DNA from 3 places in the Escherichia marmotae genome. Region 2 is predicted to be linked to each of the others. Evidence: predicted binding sites of a transcription regulator. Region 2 holds the regulator's gene; each other region holds the start of a gene.
The links. Region 2 encodes CRP, which controls carbon source genes, mostly activating them, when cyclic AMP is high. Its sites were predicted from a motif close to ATGTGANNNNNNTCACAT; they were not measured.
Positions count from the first base shown of each region.

Region 1 (6,333 bases), 2.3 Mb from region 2:
CGAGAAATGACATACTGGAAACAACAATTGTCTGACAAATAAAAAGTGCATTAGCAGATTAGTCCATGACATTAGCCTGGAAGTCCTTGTGGTATGCGTTGAGTGGTCTGGAGTGTCTTTTTTTTAATCTAATTATTACCGGACAGAAGTCTGTCCATTTTAAGCTGAATGGTAAAATGGGTAAGCGCTTGTACAAAATTCATTTCGGCGTTAATTATCACCACCATCATTAATTAAGAGTAAATCGATAATGAGAGCCACCTCTCATAGTCAGGAAAAGTTTTAAAATATCACATCGTCATCATGTCATTAATATTTTAATTTAATATCAATGAGATACACAAATGCACAGCATTGACAATTATTGCAAACCCATTGCTCTTATCAATGAAATGTAAAAAATTATAAACTTGGTGATTTAAGGATTTTCTTATATTCGTTCAGACGTTATGCTTATTTTAGATCATCGTCAGAATTGACTCCACGATCACATTTCGGACATGCAGAAAGGAATTATTCTGCAAACAGTAATTACGGTGTTTTGATTCATCTTGCACCTCACGTCTTCTGGATATAAGGATATTAGGTATGGCAACCACTGGAATGCTTCTCAAACTCAACACCCAAATGAACCGCGAGTTTTACGCATCCAATCTCTACCTTCACCTGAGCAACTGGTGTTCTGAACAAAGTCTGAATGGCACCGCTACTTTCCTTCGCGCCCAGGCACAGAGTAACGTGACCCAAATGATGCGCATGTTTAATTTTATGAAAAGTATCGGCGCGACGCCCATCGTTAAAGCTATTGATGTGCCAGGTGAAAAGCTTAACTCTCTGGAAGAACTCTTCCAAAAAACGATGGAAGAATACGAGCAGCGTTCAAGCAAGCTGGCACAATTAGCCGATGAAGCTAAAGAATTGAATGATGATTCAACCGTCGATTTCCTGCGCGATCTGGAAAAAGAACAGCAGCACGATGGCCTGTTACTGCAAACCATTCTTGATGAAGTACGCAGCGCGAAACGTGCCGGTATGTGCCCTGTCCAGACCGACCAGCATGTTCTTAATGTTGTGTCGCATCAGATACACTAATAAAAATCGACGCCTTAAATCACGCGCCGGATATAAAAATTGTTGAGAAAACCGCTGCTTCATACTCTTGAAGCAGCGGTTTTTTTAATGGGATTCACTTTGTGGGGTAAACTTGAGTTCAATCAATGCGATAGCTTTCTGGATAGCACGCATCGTAACCGGATCGGCTGCGGCGGGATGGTTAGTAAAATCAATATTCTTCAACTGGCCAGACATTTTTTCACGAACCTCAACAGGTGCAATCACATCGAGCACGTCGAGAATTTGTTTGATCACCAACTGGCAAGCGACAACATCAGAAACCAGTTCCTGATCGGCATTCAGCGGCTGGGACATTGTAAACTCCTGATAGCATTTGAAAGCCGATATAGTAGCGGCTTCACTTCTTCAGCGATAGTCACATCCACCGTCCTCAGGATACAAAAAACCTGCCGGAGCAGGTTTCTTGTTATCTGAACATATTGCCTGGCGGTACATCTTTGAACGTCTTGCAATAGTTATTAAACATACTTTTCAGGATTTTGCGCAGTTTCATCGCGGCACTCCGACCATTTGTTATGCAGGTGTTATCGTCTTTGCACTTATAATATGACAATCATCACAAAAATCAATCTTTATGTGACCTGAATCACATAAACACCCCTTTAATGTTATAAAAATGATAACCATAAAGTCACCGCTAACTGTCTGACCTCTGGAAAAAGCAAGGAATAGCACCGATCCGTCGTCTTTTCTGTCCATAGCCTGGTCGTATCCGCAAGTACAATACCTGTTTCTTCTTCCTCTTCAGGCAGTGACATGAAACATCTGATAATTGTTCTTTCACTTTTAACATTAGCGGGCTGCACCGTAACTCGTCAGGCTCAATTGAGCGAAGTCAACGCCACGAGCGGTATTGTGCGCCTCGTTTACGATCAGGCATTTTTACAAAACGCCCGTACTGACAGCTATCTCAATCAGGAAATAGCGCAACGTGCATGTCAGCAGGCAGGGTTTACCCGCGCCATTGCGTTTGGGCAACCTGTAAGTAACTGTAGTGTGTTTGCGGGGTCGTTATGTCTGAATACGGAATTTACACTGTCGTATCAGTGCCAAATTTTAATACCCTCGACTTATCAATAAAGACCTTAATCAGCGAGGGAGGCTTCGCTGGTTAATTGATGCCATAAATAGCAGTAATGCGTTTTATTCCCATTCGTATTTTTAATAATTGAATTTAATATTTTACCTTTTGCAAATAATAAAATAACAAATTATAGTGGCGCCACAGAAACAAAAATAACCTTTGTGGAGCACTATCATGCTGAAACCAGAAATGATTGAAAAACTCAATGAGCAGATGAACCTGGAACTGTACTCTTCGCTGCTTTATCAACAAATGAGCGCCTGGTGCAGCTACCATACCTTTGAAGGCGCGGCCGCGTTTCTGCGCCGTCACGCCCAGGAAGAGATGACGCATATGCAGCGTCTGTTTGACTATCTGACCGATACCGGAAACTTACCGCGTATTAATACTGTTGAATCCCCGTTTGCTGAATATTCTTCACTTGATGAATTATTCCAGGAAACTTATAAGCATGAACAATTAATCACGCAGAAAATTAACGAACTGGCTCATGCTGCCATGACCAATCAGGATTACCCGACATTTAATTTCCTGCAATGGTATGTTTCTGAGCAACATGAAGAAGAGAAATTGTTCAAATCGATTATTGATAAATTAAGCCTGGCAGGTAAAAGCGGCGAAGGTCTTTATTTCATCGATAAAGAACTCTCTACCCTCGACACGCAAAACTAATCTTCTCCGGCGGCAGATTTTCTGCCGCCGTTGCATATCAGTGACGGCAAATTTTACTTGTATCGGTTGAGAACCCTTCTTCGCTGGGAATAAATTTACCTTTCGCCGCCAGAAACGCCACCAACTCGCCCGCAGTCATCCCTTCTGCTGAGCAGGTATGAAAACGCGCCTGTTCACCAAAACGCGCTTTAATCGCCGCCTCCAGACTGGCGTGCGTATATTGCTCACCTGATTCAATCATCATATTTAACACTTCATGACCGTGAATAGATTCCATCGTTCCTCCTCAAAAAAGGCATAGCGTAGCGATAGCCGCTCATCAAGGCTTTGCGCCAGCGCAGTTCTGAAAGCATTTTATCGTACAGTTTTATTTACATCTAATGTAACGTCGATTTGACGAAAAATGTAGAATGCCTTAACCTGCGCCGCAGATATCACTTATAAAGATCGTCAGGACAGAAGAAAGCGTGAAAAACAGAACTCTGGGAAGTGTTTTTATCGTGGCAGGAACCACAATTGGCGCGGGTATGCTGGCAATGCCGCTGGCAGCGGCAGGTGTCGGTTTTAGCGTCACGTTAATCTTATTGATTGGGCTTTGGGCATTGATGTGCTACACAGCGCTGTTACTGCTGGAGGTGTACCAGCATGTCCCGGCAGACACCGGTCTGGGCACGCTGGCAAAGCGCTATCTGGGGCGTTATGGGCAGTGGCTGACTGGCTTCAGTATGATGTTTTTAATGTATGCCCTGACGGCGGCGTACATCAGCGGTGCAGGTGAATTACTTGCCTCCAGCATCAGCGACTGGACAGGCATTCCAGTGTCGGCAACCGCTGGCGTGTTGTTGTTCACTTTTGTTGCCGGTGGTGTGGTTTGTGTCGGGACGTCGCTGGTCGATTTGTTTAACCGCTTTCTGTTTAGCGCCAAAATTATTTTTCTGGTGGTGATGCTGGTACTGCTGTTGCCGCATATTCATAAAATGAATCTTTTAACCCTGCCGCTGCAACAAGGACTTGCGTTGTCTGCGATCCCGGTAATTTTTACCTCGTTTGGCTTCCACGGTAGTGTGCCGAGCATCGTTAGTTATATGGATGGCAACATTCGCAAGCTGCGCTGGGTGTTTATTACTGGTAGTGCGATCCCTCTGGTGGCGTATATCTTCTGGCAACTGGCGACGCTGGGCAGCATTGATTCAACAACCTTTATGGGGCTGCTGGCTAATCATGCCGGGTTAAACGGACTGTTACAGGCGTTACGCGAAGTGGTGGCCTCACCGCATGTCGAACTGGCGGTGCATTTATTTGCTGACTTAGCCCTCGCAACATCCTTTCTCGGCGTAGCGTTAGGCTTATTTGATTATCTGGCAGATTTGTTTCAGCGTTCAAATACCGTTGGAGGGCGACTGCAAACTGGTGCAATTACTTTTCTGCCGCCGCTGGCGTTTGCGCTGTTTTACCCACGTGGCTTTGTGATGGCGCTGGGTTACGCCGGTGTGGCGCTGGCGGTGCTGGCGTTAATTATCCCTTCCCTGCTGACCTGGCAGAGCAGAAAGCATAATCCACAAGCTGCTTATCGAGTGAAAGGTGGCCGTCCGGCGCTGGTGTTAGTGTTTCTCTGCGGCATTGGCGTGATTGGTGTGCAATTTTTGATTGCGGCAGGATTGTTACCCGAAGTGGGATAATCGCCTTGATAACAACGTTGGGTGCGGAAACATCTCCAGCACCCAATATGCCCTCTTAATGCAGGCAACACTGCTTAAATTTCTTACCACTGCCGCATGGACAAGGATCGTTACGGCCCGGCTTTTCTTCTGCTTTGATCGGTTGCTGAACAGGTTTTTCCTGCGGATGCGCCATCCAGTAAGCATGTAAATCAAGCGCTGCCAGTCGAATGGCTTCTACGCTTTCTTCAAATGCTTCTGGCGACAACTTCTCTACCCGCGCAAAGTTTTCTTCTGTACCGTGTAGAGCTATCGCCTCAAGCGCCGGTTTTAACGAATCTGGCAATGCCGACCAGTCAGCGAGGGCAACGCCACGCATATAGCCAAAGCACCACTCCTCAACAATCGTCAGCTCGCTACCGTCAACTTCTCGCAGGCCAAACAACGGTTCAAACTGCTCAGGAAATTCGTTCAGACGTTCTGCGGTATCGGCCATATGTTGAAAAGCCAGATTCATAAAGCGCGTCATCTCTTTTTCTGACGCCCAGCGCGGCACATAATCCGCCCCGCCCCAGACAGCAACCAGCCACTGTTCTGGTTCAATTTCCTGCGGAGAACTCAACACCGCCGTCAATAAACCGTCCAGCTCAGCCACATCAAGGATGGCGTGTTCAGTGTTGTATTTGGTCAGGATATCATCCAGCCATTCCAACTCACTTTCGTTTAACGGTCCAGTTTTCATACGCTTTTCCTTGTGGATCTCGACTCGCCAGCGCCTATCTTACATGTCGGTCTGGCAGAGAGATACTTTTTGAGTGGATTACCCGGTGATTAAAAATAAGAGGGGTGTAACGACAAGTTGCAGACACAAAAAAACCACCCGAAGGTGGTTTCACGACACTGCTTATTGCTTTGATTTTATTCTTATCTTTCCCATGGTACCCGGAGCGGGACTTGAACCCGCACAGCGCGAACGCCGAGGGATTTTAAATCCCTTGTGTCTACCGATTCCACCATCCGGGCTCGGGAAAAAAGTGGAGGCGCGTTCCGGAGTCGAACCGGACTAGACGGATTTGCAATCCGCTACATAACCGCTTTGTTAACGCGCCAAATTCTTCAGGCTTTTCAGCCAGACACCCGCTTAAGCCGATGTCTTTTAAACTGGAGCGGGAAACGAGACTCGAACTCGCGACCCCGACCTTGGCAAGGTCGTGCTCTACCAACTGAGCTATTCCCGCATTCATCAAGCAATCAGCTAATCACTTGATTTTATTATCGTCTGGCAATCAGTGCCGCCGTTCGATGCGTTGCATTCTACTTACCTGACGCGATGAGTCAACGATATTTTTCACCAGTTTTGATCGTTTGCTGAATTTTGCGTCGAAACGATCACTGATCAAGCAGATCTGCGCGCGCAGCGCTCAAATATTGCAACATTGACCACAAAGTCAGTACCGCTGCCACAAAGAAAAGTGCAATACCAGCGTATTCAACCCAAATGTTCGGGCGCCATAACAGCCAGGCCAACGCTACCATTTGAGCAGTAGTTTTAACTTTACCGATCCAGGATACGGCCACGCTGCTGCGTTTACCCAATTCAGCCATCCATTCGCGCAACGCGGAGATGATAATTTCACGGGCAATCATCGTTGCTGCCGGTAAAGTCACCCACCAGCTATGGTAATGTTCTGTTACCAGCACCATAGCGATGGCTACCAGCACTTTATCTGCTACTGGATCAAGGAAAGCACCAAACCGGGTACTCTGGTTCCAGCGACGCGCCAG
Region 1 is NZ_CP025979.1:469,191-475,523, reverse strand. Features, by position in the region: gene C1192_RS02395 (non-heme ferritin-like protein) at 589-1,092, shown strand; gene yecJ (DUF2766 family protein YecJ) at 1,177-1,428, opposite strand; gene azuC (stress response protein AzuC) at 1,541-1,627, opposite strand; gene yecR (YecR family lipoprotein) at 1,891-2,214, shown strand; gene ftnA (non-heme ferritin) at 2,393-2,890, shown strand; gene C1192_RS02365 (YecH family metal-binding protein) at 2,928-3,167, opposite strand; gene tyrP (tyrosine transporter TyrP) at 3,358-4,569, shown strand; gene yecA (UPF0149 family protein YecA) at 4,625-5,290, opposite strand; tRNA gene C1192_RS02350 (tRNA-Leu) at 5,485-5,571, opposite strand; tRNA gene C1192_RS02345 (tRNA-Cys) at 5,584-5,657, opposite strand; tRNA gene C1192_RS02340 (tRNA-Gly) at 5,711-5,786, opposite strand; gene pgsA (CDP-diacylglycerol--glycerol-3-phosphate 3-phosphatidyltransferase) at 5,938-6,333, opposite strand, start outside.
Region 1: a site for CRP is predicted at 1,709-1,726, ahead of azuC (stress response protein AzuC). Genes of this name have one in related genera too.

Region 2 (6,333 bases):
GCGCCTTAACCTCGCCCAGGCACTGATTTGCCGTTCAGACTTGCTGCTGCTCGACGAACCGACTAACCACCTCGATCTCGATGCAGTTATCTGGCTGGAAAAATGGCTGAAGAGCTATCAGGGCACGCTGATCCTTATCTCTCACGACCGCGACTTCCTCGATCCGATCGTTGATAAAATCATTCATATCGAACAACAAAGCATGTTCGAGTACACCGGCAACTACAGTTCGTTTGAAGTGCAGCGCGCCACCCGTCTGGCGCAGCAACAGGCGATGTACGAAAGCCAGCAGGAGCGCGTGGCGCATCTGCAAAGTTATATCGACCGTTTCCGCGCCAAAGCCACCAAGGCGAAGCAAGCCCAGAGCCGCATTAAGATGCTCGAGCGCATGGAGCTGATTGCCCCCGCGCACGTCGATAACCCTTTCCGTTTTAGCTTCCGCGCGCCGGAAAGCCTGCCTAATCCATTGCTGAAGATGGAAAAGGTCAGCGCGGGTTATGGCGATCGCATTATTCTCGACTCGATCAAACTGAATCTGGTCCCCGGTTCGCGCATTGGTCTGTTAGGCCGCAACGGCGCAGGTAAATCAACATTAATCAAATTGTTAGCCGGTGAACTTGCGCCGATTAGCGGTGAAATTGGCCTGGCGAAAGGGATTAAACTCGGTTACTTCGCCCAGCATCAACTGGAATACCTGCGCGCAGATGAATCGCCCATTCAACATCTGGCGCGTTTAGCACCGCAAGAGCTGGAACAAAAACTGCGAGACTACCTCGGTGGCTTTGGTTTCCAGGGCGATAAAGTAACGGAAGAAACCCGCCGTTTCTCCGGTGGGGAAAAAGCACGGCTGGTGCTGGCGCTGATCGTCTGGCAGCGTCCGAATCTGCTGCTGCTCGACGAACCGACCAACCACCTTGACCTCGACATGCGCCAGGCACTAACCGAAGCGTTGATCGAGTTTGAAGGCGCACTGGTTGTCGTTTCGCACGACCGTCACTTACTGCGTTCCACCACTGACGATCTCTATCTGGTTCACGATCGTAAAGTCGAACCGTTCGATGGCGATCTGGAGGATTATCAACAGTGGTTGAGCGACGTTCAGAAGCAGGAAAACCAATCTGACGAAGCGCCGAAAGAAAACGCTAACAGCGCCCAGGCACGTAAAGATCAGAAGCGTCGGGAAGCAGAGCTGCGTGCGCAAACCCAGCCGCTACGTAAAGAAATCGCCCGTCTGGAAAAAGAGATGGAAAAGCTGAATGCACAACTGGCACAGGCAGAAGAAAAATTGGGCGACAGCGAGCTATATGACCAGAGCCGTAAAGCAGAACTGACCGCTTGTCTGCAACAGCAAGCCAGCGCCAAATCCGGGCTGGAAGAGTGCGAAATGGCATGGCTGGAAGCCCAGGAGCAACTGGAACAAATGCTGCTGGAAGGCCAAAGCAACTAATGGCGCAAGTAACGACGACCGATCTTAACGACGCCAGCAGTAGTGCTGAATTCACCCCCATGCGTGGCTTCAGTAATTGCCATCTGCAAACCATGCTGCCGCGTCTGTTTCGTCGTCAGGTGAAATTCACCCCACACTGGCAGCGGCTGGAATTGCCTGACGGTGATTTTGTCGATCTCGCGTGGAGTGAAGATCCCACACAAGCGCAACATAAACCGCGTCTGGTGGTTTTTCATGGTCTCGAAGGCAGTCTGAATAGCCCTTACGCACATGGTCTGGTCGAGGCAGCGCAAAAGCGTGGTTGGCTTGGCGTAGTGATGCATTTTCGCGGTTGTAGCGGTGAACCAAACCGGATGCACCGCATTTATCACTCTGGTGAGACGGAAGATGCCAGTTGGTTTTTACGCTGGCTGCAACGCGAATTTGGTCATGCGCCAACGGCTGCCGTGGGCTATTCGCTTGGCGGTAATATGCTGGCTTGTCTGCTGGCTAAAGAAGGCAATAACGTCCCGATTGAGGCGGCGGTAATTGTCTCCGCGCCGTTTATGCTGGAAGCCTGTAGCTATCACATGGATAAAGGCTTCTCCCGCGTTTATCAGCGTTACCTGGTGAATCTGTTAAAAGCCAATGCAGCGCGTAAACTGAAGGCGTACCCCGGAACACTGCCGATAGATCTCTCGCAGTTGAAATCGGTGCGCCGCATCCGCGAATTTGACGATCTGATCACCGCCAAAATTCACGGCTATGCTGACGCCATCGACTATTATCGTCAGTGTAGCGCCATGCCGCTGCTCAATCGGATCGCCAAACCGACACTAATTATTCATGCCAAAGACGATCCGTTTATGGATCATCAGGTGATCCATAAACCGGAAAATTTACCCACGCAGGTGGAGTATCAACTGACCGAACATGGCGGTCACGTTGGCTTCATTAGCGGTACGTTACTCCACCCGCAAATGTGGCTTGAGTCACGCATTCCTGACTGGTTATCAATGTATCTGGAGGCGAAATCATGTTGATTCCCTGGCAAGACCTCTCCCCCGAAACGCTGGAAAATTTAATTGAAAGTTTTGTGTTACGCGAAGGCACAGATTATGGTGAACATGAGCGTACACTTGAACAGAAAACCGCCGACGTCAAACGCCAGCTACAATGCGGAGAAGCGGTGCTGGTATGGTCGGAGCTGCACGAAACGGTCAATATCATGCCGCGTAGTCAGTTTCGCGAATAACCTGCAACCGTCGGCGGACAAGATAATAATGATAGCCAGGTCATGGAGTTACTATGTCTGCCAAACATCCGGTCATTGCAGTAACAGGATCCAGCGGCGCGGGGACCACCACCACCAGCCTCGCGTTTCGTAAAATATTCGCGCAGTTAAATCTGCATGCAGCCGAGGTGGAAGGCGACAGTTTTCACCGTTACACCCGCCCGGAAATGGACATGGCGATCCGCAAAGCGCGCGATGCCGGGCGGCATATCAGCTACTTCGGTCCCGAGGCCAACGACTTCGGCCTGCTGGAACAAACCTTCACTGAATACGGGCTGAGCGGCAAAGGCCAGTCGCGCAAATATCTGCACACCTACGATGAAGCCGTGCCGTGGAACCAGGTGCCCGGTACGTTTACCCCGTGGCAGGCGCTGCCAGAACCGACCGATGTGCTGTTTTATGAAGGATTGCACGGCGGCGTGGTTACGCCACAACATAACGTCGCGCAGCATGTAGATTTATTGGTTGGGGTCGTGCCTATCGTTAACCTGGAGTGGATTCAAAAACTCATCCGCGATACTGGCGAGCGCGGACACTCACGAGAAGCAGTGATGGACTCGGTAGTGCGCTCAATGGAAGACTATATCAACTACATCACGCCGCAGTTTTCCCGCACTCATATCAACTTCCAGCGCGTCCCCACTGTTGACACGTCTAACCCTTTCGCTGCAAAAGGCATCCCGTCGTTGGATGAAAGTTTTGTGGTGATTCATTTTCGTAATCTGGAAGGGATCGATTTCCCTTGGCTGCTGGCGATGTTACAAGGCTCATTCATTTCCCACATCAATACGTTAGTGGTGCCGGGAGGTAAAATGGGTCTGGCAATGGAGTTAATTATGCTGCCGCTGGTACAACGACTGATGGAAGGGAAGAAAATCGAGTAAATGTTCTTATATGCCGGATAAAATAATATCCGGCATCATATTTTAATCATTAAATCACGCGGCTATCACTTCATAGGAGTGGGTAATATTCACGGCTTTCTCTAGCATCAGCGCTACCGAACAATACTTCTCGGCAGAGAGATCCACCGCTCGCGAAACCGCCGCGTCCTTCAGGTCGTGACCTGTGACGATAAAATGCAAATTGATGTGCGTAAACAGGCGCGGTGCCTCTTCGCGACGTTCAGAGGTCAATTTTACTTCACAATCGACCACATCCTGACGCCCTTTTTGCAGGATAGAAACCACATCAATGGCGCTGCAACCGCCTGCCGCCATCAACACCATTTCCATCGGACTTGGCGCTTTATCGCCAGAATTACCGTCCATTAAAATCTGGTGACCCGAGGCTGACTCGCCCAAAAAAGTTAACCCTTCGACCCACTTCACACGCGCTTGCATAATCGGAACTCCATTGCGTCAATTTTCCTGACAGAGTACGCGTACTGACCAAATCGCGCAACGGAAGGCGACCTGGGTCATGCTGAAGCGAGACACCAGGAGACACAACGCGAAAGCTATGCTAAAACAGTCAGGATGCTACAGTAATACATTGATGTACTGCATGTATGTAAAAGACGTCACATTACCGTGCAGTTCAGTTGATAGCCCCTTCCCAGGTAGCGGGAAGCACATTTCGGCAATCCAGAGACAGCGGCGTTTTCTGGCTCTGGAGAAAGCTTATAACAGAGGATAACCGCGCATGGTGCTTGGCAAACCGCAAACAGACCCGACTCTCGAATGGTTCTTGTCTCATTGCCACATTCATAAGTACCCATCCAAGAGCACGCTTATTCACCAGGGTGAAAAAGCGGAAACGCTGTATTACATCGTTAAAGGCTCTGTGGCAGTGCTGATTAAAGACGAGGAGGGTAAAGAAATGATCCTCTCCTATCTGAATCAGGGTGATTTTATTGGCGAATTGGGCCTGTTTGAAGAAGGCCAGGAACGTAGCGCATGGGTACGTGCGAAAACCGCCTGTGAAGTAGCTGAGATTTCCTACAAAAAATTCCGTCAATTAATTCAGGTGAACCCGGATATTCTGATGCGTCTCTCCGCACAGATGGCGCGTCGTCTGCAAGTCACTTCAGAGAAAGTGGGCAACCTGGCATTCCTCGACGTTACAGGTCGTATTGCACAGACACTGCTGAATCTGGCGAAACAACCCGATGCCATGACTCACCCGGACGGTATGCAAATCAAAATTACCCGTCAGGAAATCGGTCAGATTGTTGGCTGTTCTCGTGAAACCGTGGGACGTATTCTGAAGATGCTGGAAGATCAGAACCTGATCTCTGCACACGGAAAAACCATCGTCGTTTACGGCACCCGTTGATCCCATCGGAGTGCCGCGTTACCTGGTAGCGCGCCGTTTTGTTTAAGCCGATGTGGCGCAGACTGATTTATCATCCCGACATCAACTACGCACTACGACAAACACTGGTGCTATGTTTGCCCGTGGCCGTTGGTCTATTGCTTGGCGAATTAAGACTCGGGCTGCTCTTTTCTCTCGTCCCCGCCTGTTGCAATATTGCGGGGCTTGATACTCCTCATAAGCGTTTTTTCAAACACTTAATCATTGGTGCGTCGCTGTTTGCCACTTGTAGCTTGCTAACGCAACTGCTGCTGGAAAAAGATATCCCCCTACCCTTTCTGCTGACGGGGTTAACGTTGATACTTGGCGTCACTGCTGAGTTAGGGCCATTGCATGCAAAATTACTTCCCGCATCGCTACTCGCCGCCATTTTTACCCTCAGTCTGGCGGGATATATGCCGGTCTGGGAACCGTTGCTCATCTACGCGTTAGGCACGCTCTGGTATGGACTGTTTAACTGGTTCTGGTTCTGGCTCTGGCGTGAGCAACCGTTACGCGAGTCGCTTAGCCTGCTGTACCGTGAACTGGCGGATTACTGTGAAGCCAAATACAGCCTGCTTACTCAGCACACCGATCCCGAAAATGCTCTGCCACCATTGTTGGTGCGTCAGCAAAAAGCGGTCGATTTAATTACCCAGTGTTATCAGCAAATGCATATGCTTTCCGCGCAAAATAATACGGACTACAAGCGGATGCTGCGTATTTTCCAGGAGGCGCTGGACTTACAGGAACATATCTCGGTCAGTTTGCATCAGCCGGAAGAGGTGCAAAAGCTGGTCGAGCGGAGCCATGCGGAGGAAGTTATCCGCTGGAATGCACAAACTGTCGCCGCCCGCCTGCGCGTGCTGGCTGATGACATTCTTTATCATCGCCTGCCGACACGTTTTACGATGGATAAGCAAATTGGCGCGCTGGAAAAAATCGCCCGCCAGCATCCGGATAACCCCGTGGGACAATTTTGCTACTGGCACTTTAGTCGCATCGCCCGCGTGCTACGAACGCAAAAACCACTTTATGCCCGCGATCTGCTGGCAGATAAACAGCGGCGAATGCCGTTACTCCCGGCGCTGAAAAGCTATCTTTCCCTGAAATCGCCAGCGCTGCGTAATGCCGGACGATTGAGTGTGATGCTAAGTGTTGCCAGCCTGATGGGCACCGCGCTGCATTTGCCGAAATCCTATTGGATATTAATGACGGTATTATTGGTGACGCAAAATGGTTATGGCGCTACTCGCCTGCGGATTGTGAATCGTTCTGTGGGAACCGTGGTCGGGTTAATCATTGCGGGTGTTGCGCT
Region 2 is NZ_CP025979.1:2,805,894-2,812,226, forward strand. Features, by position in the region: gene C1192_RS14620 (ABC transporter ATP-binding protein) at 1-1,447, shown strand, start outside; gene C1192_RS14625 (hydrolase) at 1,447-2,469, shown strand; gene C1192_RS14630 (YheU family protein) at 2,463-2,681, shown strand; gene C1192_RS14635 (phosphoribulokinase) at 2,735-3,604, shown strand; gene C1192_RS14640 (OsmC family protein) at 3,659-4,063, opposite strand; gene crp (cAMP-activated global transcriptional regulator CRP) at 4,365-4,997, shown strand; gene C1192_RS14655 (YccS/YhfK family putative transporter) at 5,048-6,333, shown strand, end outside.

Region 3 (6,333 bases), 630 kb from region 2:
TGTCGTGTAGAGCGAAACTGCGCCACATAGTGGGCAATTTCACTGTCAGGATTAGGGGTAAAGGTGGTCAGATTCGCAGTGGCGCTTACCACCTGACGGAAATCATCCACATTGTTGAGTTCATCCAGCGCCATTAACTGGATGCCGATATTGCCGAGCGTTGAAGCTTCTACAGGCCCGGCGATCACCCGAGTACCGCAGGCATCGGCGCACAACTGGTTGAGTAGTGCGTTCTGGCTGCCGCCGCCGACAATATGCAGTTGCGAGAAATCTTCACCGCGTAGCTGTGCCAGTTCATGCAGCACATCGGCATACAGCACTGCCAGACTGTCGAAAATACAGCGCGCCAGTTCAGCATCACTTTCTGGGATCGGTTGCGCCGTTTCCCGACACGCAGCCTGAATTTCGCTGCACATCGCGTCAGGATTAATAAAGCGATCGTCATTGGGATTGATGATGAAGCGGCAGGCCGGAAGCGCCTGTGTCGTAGCGATAAGTGCCGGGAGATCGTTGATTTGCCGCTCCTGAAGCATCCGCTGAAGCAGCCATAAGCCCATAATATTTTTCAGCACTCGATAGCGGCCTTCCGCACCGCCTTCATTGGTGATGTTGGCTGCCAGCGCCGCATCATTGGTGAATGGCGTCTGGCTTTCGAAGCCCATCAATGACCAGGTTCCGGAGGAGAGGTAAGCGGCGCGTGATCCGTTTAACGGCGAAGCGATAACCGCGCTGGCGGTGTCATGGCTGGCAACGGCGACCACAGGAATTTCATTACCCTGCGGACAAATCCAGTGACCAATGACATTGCCCGGATGCGTCGGGCGGCCAAACCAGGCTTTGTTGGCACCGCTCCACGCCAGCAGGGAGTCATCCCAGTCATCGCTATTGATATTGACCAGTTGCGTGGTGGTGGCGTTTGTGTACTCCCAGTTCATCTTGCCGGTCAGGCGATAACTAAAGTAATCCGGCATTAGCAGAGCGTGAGCAATGTGTGGAATAAGTTCAGGTTGTTGCTCTGTCAGCGCACGTAGCTGATAGATCGTATTGAAGGGCAAAAACTGAATGCCGCTACGCTGATAAATATCGCGCTTTCCATATTGCTGTTGTGCCAGCGCCATCAGACCACTGGTGCGGCTATCTCGATAAGCAACAGGTAGACCCACGCGCTGACCGTGTTGGTCGAGTAGTACATAGTCCACGCCCCATGTATCAATACCGATGCTATCGATACGAATCCCTTCCTCACAAACCTTGTTTAGCCCAAGGCGAATGGCGCTCTCCAGGCTATCCACATCCCAGGTGACATAGCCGTTCCGGTTATGCAGTCCATTGTTAAATCGATGGATTTCACGCAGCGTCAGGCTGCGACATTCACGGGAGTAACGCGCCAGCATCACGCGCCCACTGGATGCGCCGAGATCGACGGCGACACAATTGCGAAAGGTCATAATGTGATCCTGCTGAATTTCATTACGACCAGTCTAAAAAGCGCCCGAGTTCGCTACCTTCTTGTTACTGACAGGAAAATACACCACTGGCAACCAGGGAAAGATGAACGTGATAGCGTTCACAATTTTCTGAATTGTGGTGGTGTGATGTTTGCCGCATTTCCTGAAAATTCACGCTGTATCTTGAAAAATCGACATTTTTTACGAGTTTTGCCGTCAAAAATTTAAGGTAAGAACCAAACCGCTTGATTACTATTCCGCCATGTTGATGACATCAGGAGGCCAGTATGACCGTATTACAAAGTGTGGATTTTTTTCCGTCTGGTCACGCGTCCGTGGCGATAGAACCCCGGCTTCCGCAAGCTGATTTCCCTGAGCATCACCATGATTTTCATGAGATTGTGATTGTTGAACATGGCACGGGTATCCACGTTTTCAATGGGCAGCCTTATACCATCTCCGGTGGCACAATCTGCTTCGTGCGCGATCATGATCGGCATTTATACGAACATACGGACAATCTGTGTTTGACCAATGTGCTGTATCGCTCACCGGATCGATTTCAGTTTCTCGCCGGGCTGCATCAGCTTCTTCCGCAAGAGCTGGACGGGCAATATCCGTCTCACTGGCGCGTGAGCCAAAGCGTATTGCAGCAGGTGCGGCAACTGGTTTCGCAACTGGAACAGCATGAAAGGGCGAGTGATTTACCCTCGAAAGCCAGTCGCGAGATTTTGTTTATGCAATTACTGCTCTTGCTGCGTAAAAACAGTTTGCAGGAGAGTATGGAAAGTCGTGAATCACGTCTGAACTTGCTCCTGGCCTGGCTGGAGGAGCATTTTGCCGACGAGGTGAATTGGGAAACGGTGGCGGATAAGTTTTCTCTGTCACTACGCACTTTGCATCGTCAGCTAAAACAGCAAACCGGTTTGACTCCCCAGCGTTACCTTAACCGTTTACGGTTGGTGAAGGCGCGTCATCTGTTACGTCATAGCGAGGCCAGCGTGACCGAAATCGCATATCGCTGCGGGTTCAGCGACAGTAACCACTTTTCGACGCTGTTTCGCCGTGAGTTTAACTGGTCACCGCGTGATATTCGCCAGGGGCGGGATGGTTTTCTGCAATAACGCGAATCTTCTCAACGTATTTCCACGCCAGATTATGAATAATCAAATGCGTTTTCTGGCTGAGGTGGCACGGTGGTTCATCAGTTAATCCTTCGCAAAAAAGATTTTTTTGCCAGCGAACAGCAGGCGGTCGCTGTTGCTGATCGTTATCCGCAGGATGTCTTTGCCGAACATACACATGATTTTTGTGAACTGGTGATCGTCTGGCGCGGTAATGGTCTGCATGTGCTCAACGATCGCCCTTATCGCATTACCCGTGGCGATCTCTTTTATATTCACGCTGATGATAAACACTCCTACGCTTCTGTTAACGATCTGGTGTTGCAGAACATTATTTATTGCCCGGAGCGACTGACGCTTAGTCTTGACTGGCAGGGGGCTATTCCGGGATTTAACGCCAGCGCAGGACAATCACACTGGCGTTTAGGTAGCGTAGGCATGGCACAGGCGCGGCAGGTTATCGGTCAGCTTGAGCACGAAAGCAGTCAGCATGCACCGTTCGCCAACGAGATGGCGGAGTTACTGTTTGGGCAGTTGGTGATGCTTTTGAAGCGTCATCGTTACACCAGTGATTCGTTGCCGCCAACATCCAGCGAAACGTTGCTGGATAAGCTGATTACCCGGCTGGTGGCCAGCCTGAAAAGTCCCTTTGCGCTGGATAAATTTTGTGATGAGGCATCGTGCAGTGAACGCGTCCTGCGTCAGCAATTTCGCCAGCAGACCGGCATGACCATCAATCAATATCTGCGGCAGGTCAGAGTGTGCCATGCGCAATATCTTCTCCAGCATAGCCGCCTGTTAATCAGTGATATCTCGACAGAATGTGGCTTTGAAGACAGCAACTACTTTTCGGTGGTGTTTACCCGGGAAACCGGGATGACGCCCAGCCAGTGGCGTCATCTCTGTTCCCAGAAAGATTAATTCGCCATGCCCATACCAACGATGTTGGCGGCGACAATAATCACCACACAGCCGAGGCTCAACACCGTTACCGGACGGCGACCCGCATTGTTCCACTCTTTCAGAACCAGACCGACGATACCGCCGCACAGAACGTAGAAACTCATATGCAGCATCCAACTGATGTAGTCATATTGCGCCGGAATGCGGGCGTGACCCCAGGCATAGAAAAAGAATTGCAGATACCACATCAAACCGCCCAGCGCCGAGAGCAATATGTTGTGAATGATCAGCGGTTTTGCCAGCGAGAAGTCGGCTTTTAGCGACAAATCTTTCACTTTTGCCAGACGAATAAAACAGAAACCGAGGTTAATAATCGCGCCGCCGCCCATGATGACAACATAGCTTGGCAGAGCGACATACAATGGATCAACACCCAACGCGGCAGCCGCTTCATGCATTGGTTTTGCGGCGTTCATCGCAAAGGACATCCCTGCAGAGAAAATGCCGCACATCACCGCCAGTACCAGCCCTTTTTTCAGGTTGAACTCTTCGGCTTTAATGCCCATTTTGCGCTCTTTCAATTGCCCGGCGCGGGTCACAATTCCCACGCCAATCAGCGCTACCAGCACGCCGAGCAACGTCATTCGCCCACCGTCGGTATTAATTAACACATCGAAATTGCCGTTGATAATTGGCGTCATCAGTGTACCGACGATCAACGTAATGCCAATGGCGATACCTATCCCCATCGACATGCCGAGATAACGCATGGTCAGGCCGTAGTTGATATTACCAATCCCCCACATTGCGCCAAACAAAAATACCGGCAGCAAGGTAGAGAGGCTGAACGAGCTATAATATGCCCAGAAATCAGGTAGTAGCATGGCGCTGATAGCCCACGGCAGAATAATCCACGAGACAATTCCACCGACTGACCACATGGTTTCCCATGACCATTTTTTTACTTTTTTGAACGGAGCGTAAAAACAGGCTGCACTGGCCGCGCCGATCAAATGCCAAAAAATCCCCATCGTAATCGCGTTACTCATTTTCTTATCCTCATCATTTTTCGTCGCGTCACATCTCCGACGAGATGAGTGTAAAAATCGTGCTGTCGATTAACCTTTCGCCTGTTGCCGCCGTTGCCGATTTACTGGCAATCACGGCATTAAGTGGGTGATTTGGCTCACATCTCTGGCATTTTCCTGCAAAACCATATCCTTACGAAAAGTACGGCATTGATAATCATTTTCAATATCATTTAATTAACTATAATGAACCAACTGCTTACGCGGCATTAACAATCGGCCGCCCGACAATACTGGAGATGAATATGAGCTACACCCTGCCATCCCTGCCGTATGCTTACGATGCCCTGGAACCGCACTTCGATAAGCAGACCATGGAAATCCACCACACCAAACACCATCAGGCCTACGTCAACAACGCTAACGCGGCGCTGGAAAGCCTGCCAGAATTTGCCAACCTGCCGGTTGAAGAGCTGATCACTAAGCTGGATCAACTGCCAGCAGACAAGAAAACCGTTTTGCGCAACAACGCAGGCGGCCATGCTAACCACAGCCTGTTCTGGAAAGGCCTGAAAAAAGGCACCACCCTGCAGGGCGATCTGAAAGCGGCTATCGAACGTGATTTCGGTTCCGTTGATAACTTCAAAGCAGAATTTGAGAAAGCGGCAGCTTCCCGCTTTGGTTCCGGCTGGGCATGGCTGGTGCTGAAAGGCGATAAACTGGCGGTGGTTTCTACTGCTAACCAGGACTCCCCGCTGATGGGCGAAGCTATCTCTGGCGCTTCCGGCTTCCCTGTTCTGGGTCTGGATGTGTGGGAACACGCTTACTACCTGAAATTCCAGAACCGCCGTCCGGACTACATTAAAGAGTTCTGGAACGTGGTGAACTGGGACGAAGCAGCGGCACGTTTCGCCGCGAAAAAATAATCGCATATTGCCTGCTGCAATGAGGCGTTAACGCCATTTGCCAGCATAAAAAACAAACCATCGCAGATAGCGGTGGTTTTTTTGTGATCAATTTCAAAATAAAAACAATGATCCTATAAAAATAAAACAACGTTTCAATTGGTGTGGTTTTGATCACTTTTATTGCTCTGTTGAATGTCTATCTTCGTTTCCATCAACACTGATGCACCGTGAAGGACGTATGCATCAGCCTATAAAAATATGCCGATAGGTGATGAAAATGCAGATAAAACGCACGATAGAGAAAATCCCAGGGGGGATGATGCTCATCCCGTTGTTCCTTGGCGCACTGTGTCACACCTTCTCGCCAGGGGCGGGAAAATACTTTGGCTCATTCACTAACGGGATGATTACCGGCACGGTGCCGATTCTGGCGGTGTGGTTTTTCTGCATGGGGGCGTCGATCAAATTAAGCGCGACGGGAACGGTGTTGCGTAAATCCGGCACGTTGGTGGTAACCAAAATTGCTGTTGCATGGGTGGTTGCGGCAATTGCCTCGCGCATTATTCCCGAACATGGCGTTGAAGTCGGATTCTTTGCCGGACTTTCAACGCTGGCGCTGGTGGCGGCAATGGATATGACCAACGGCGGGCTTTACGCTTCGATCATGCAACAGTATGGCACCAAAGAAGAGGCCGGAGCGTTTGTGTTGATGTCGCTGGAGTCCGGGCCGCTCATGACGATGATTATTCTGGGAACCGCCGGAATTGCCTCGTTCGAACCGCATGTTTTTGTCGGTGCGGTATTACCTTTCCTCGTAGGCTTTGCGTTAGGGAACCTTGACCCTGAGTTGCGAGAATTTTTCAGCAAAGCAGTCCAGACGCTGATCCCGTTCTTTGCCTTTGCATTGGGCAATACCATTGAT
Region 3 is NZ_CP025979.1:3,434,696-3,441,028, forward strand. Features, by position in the region: gene rhaB (rhamnulokinase) at 1-1,448, opposite strand, end outside; gene rhaS (HTH-type transcriptional activator RhaS) at 1,736-2,572, shown strand; gene rhaR (HTH-type transcriptional activator RhaR) at 2,645-3,493, shown strand; gene rhaT (L-rhamnose/proton symporter RhaT) at 3,490-4,524, opposite strand; gene sodA (superoxide dismutase [Mn]) at 4,809-5,429, shown strand; gene kdgT (2-keto-3-deoxygluconate transporter) at 5,689-6,333, shown strand, end outside.
Region 3: a site for CRP is predicted at 1,591-1,608, ahead of rhaB (rhamnulokinase). Genes of this name have one in related genera too.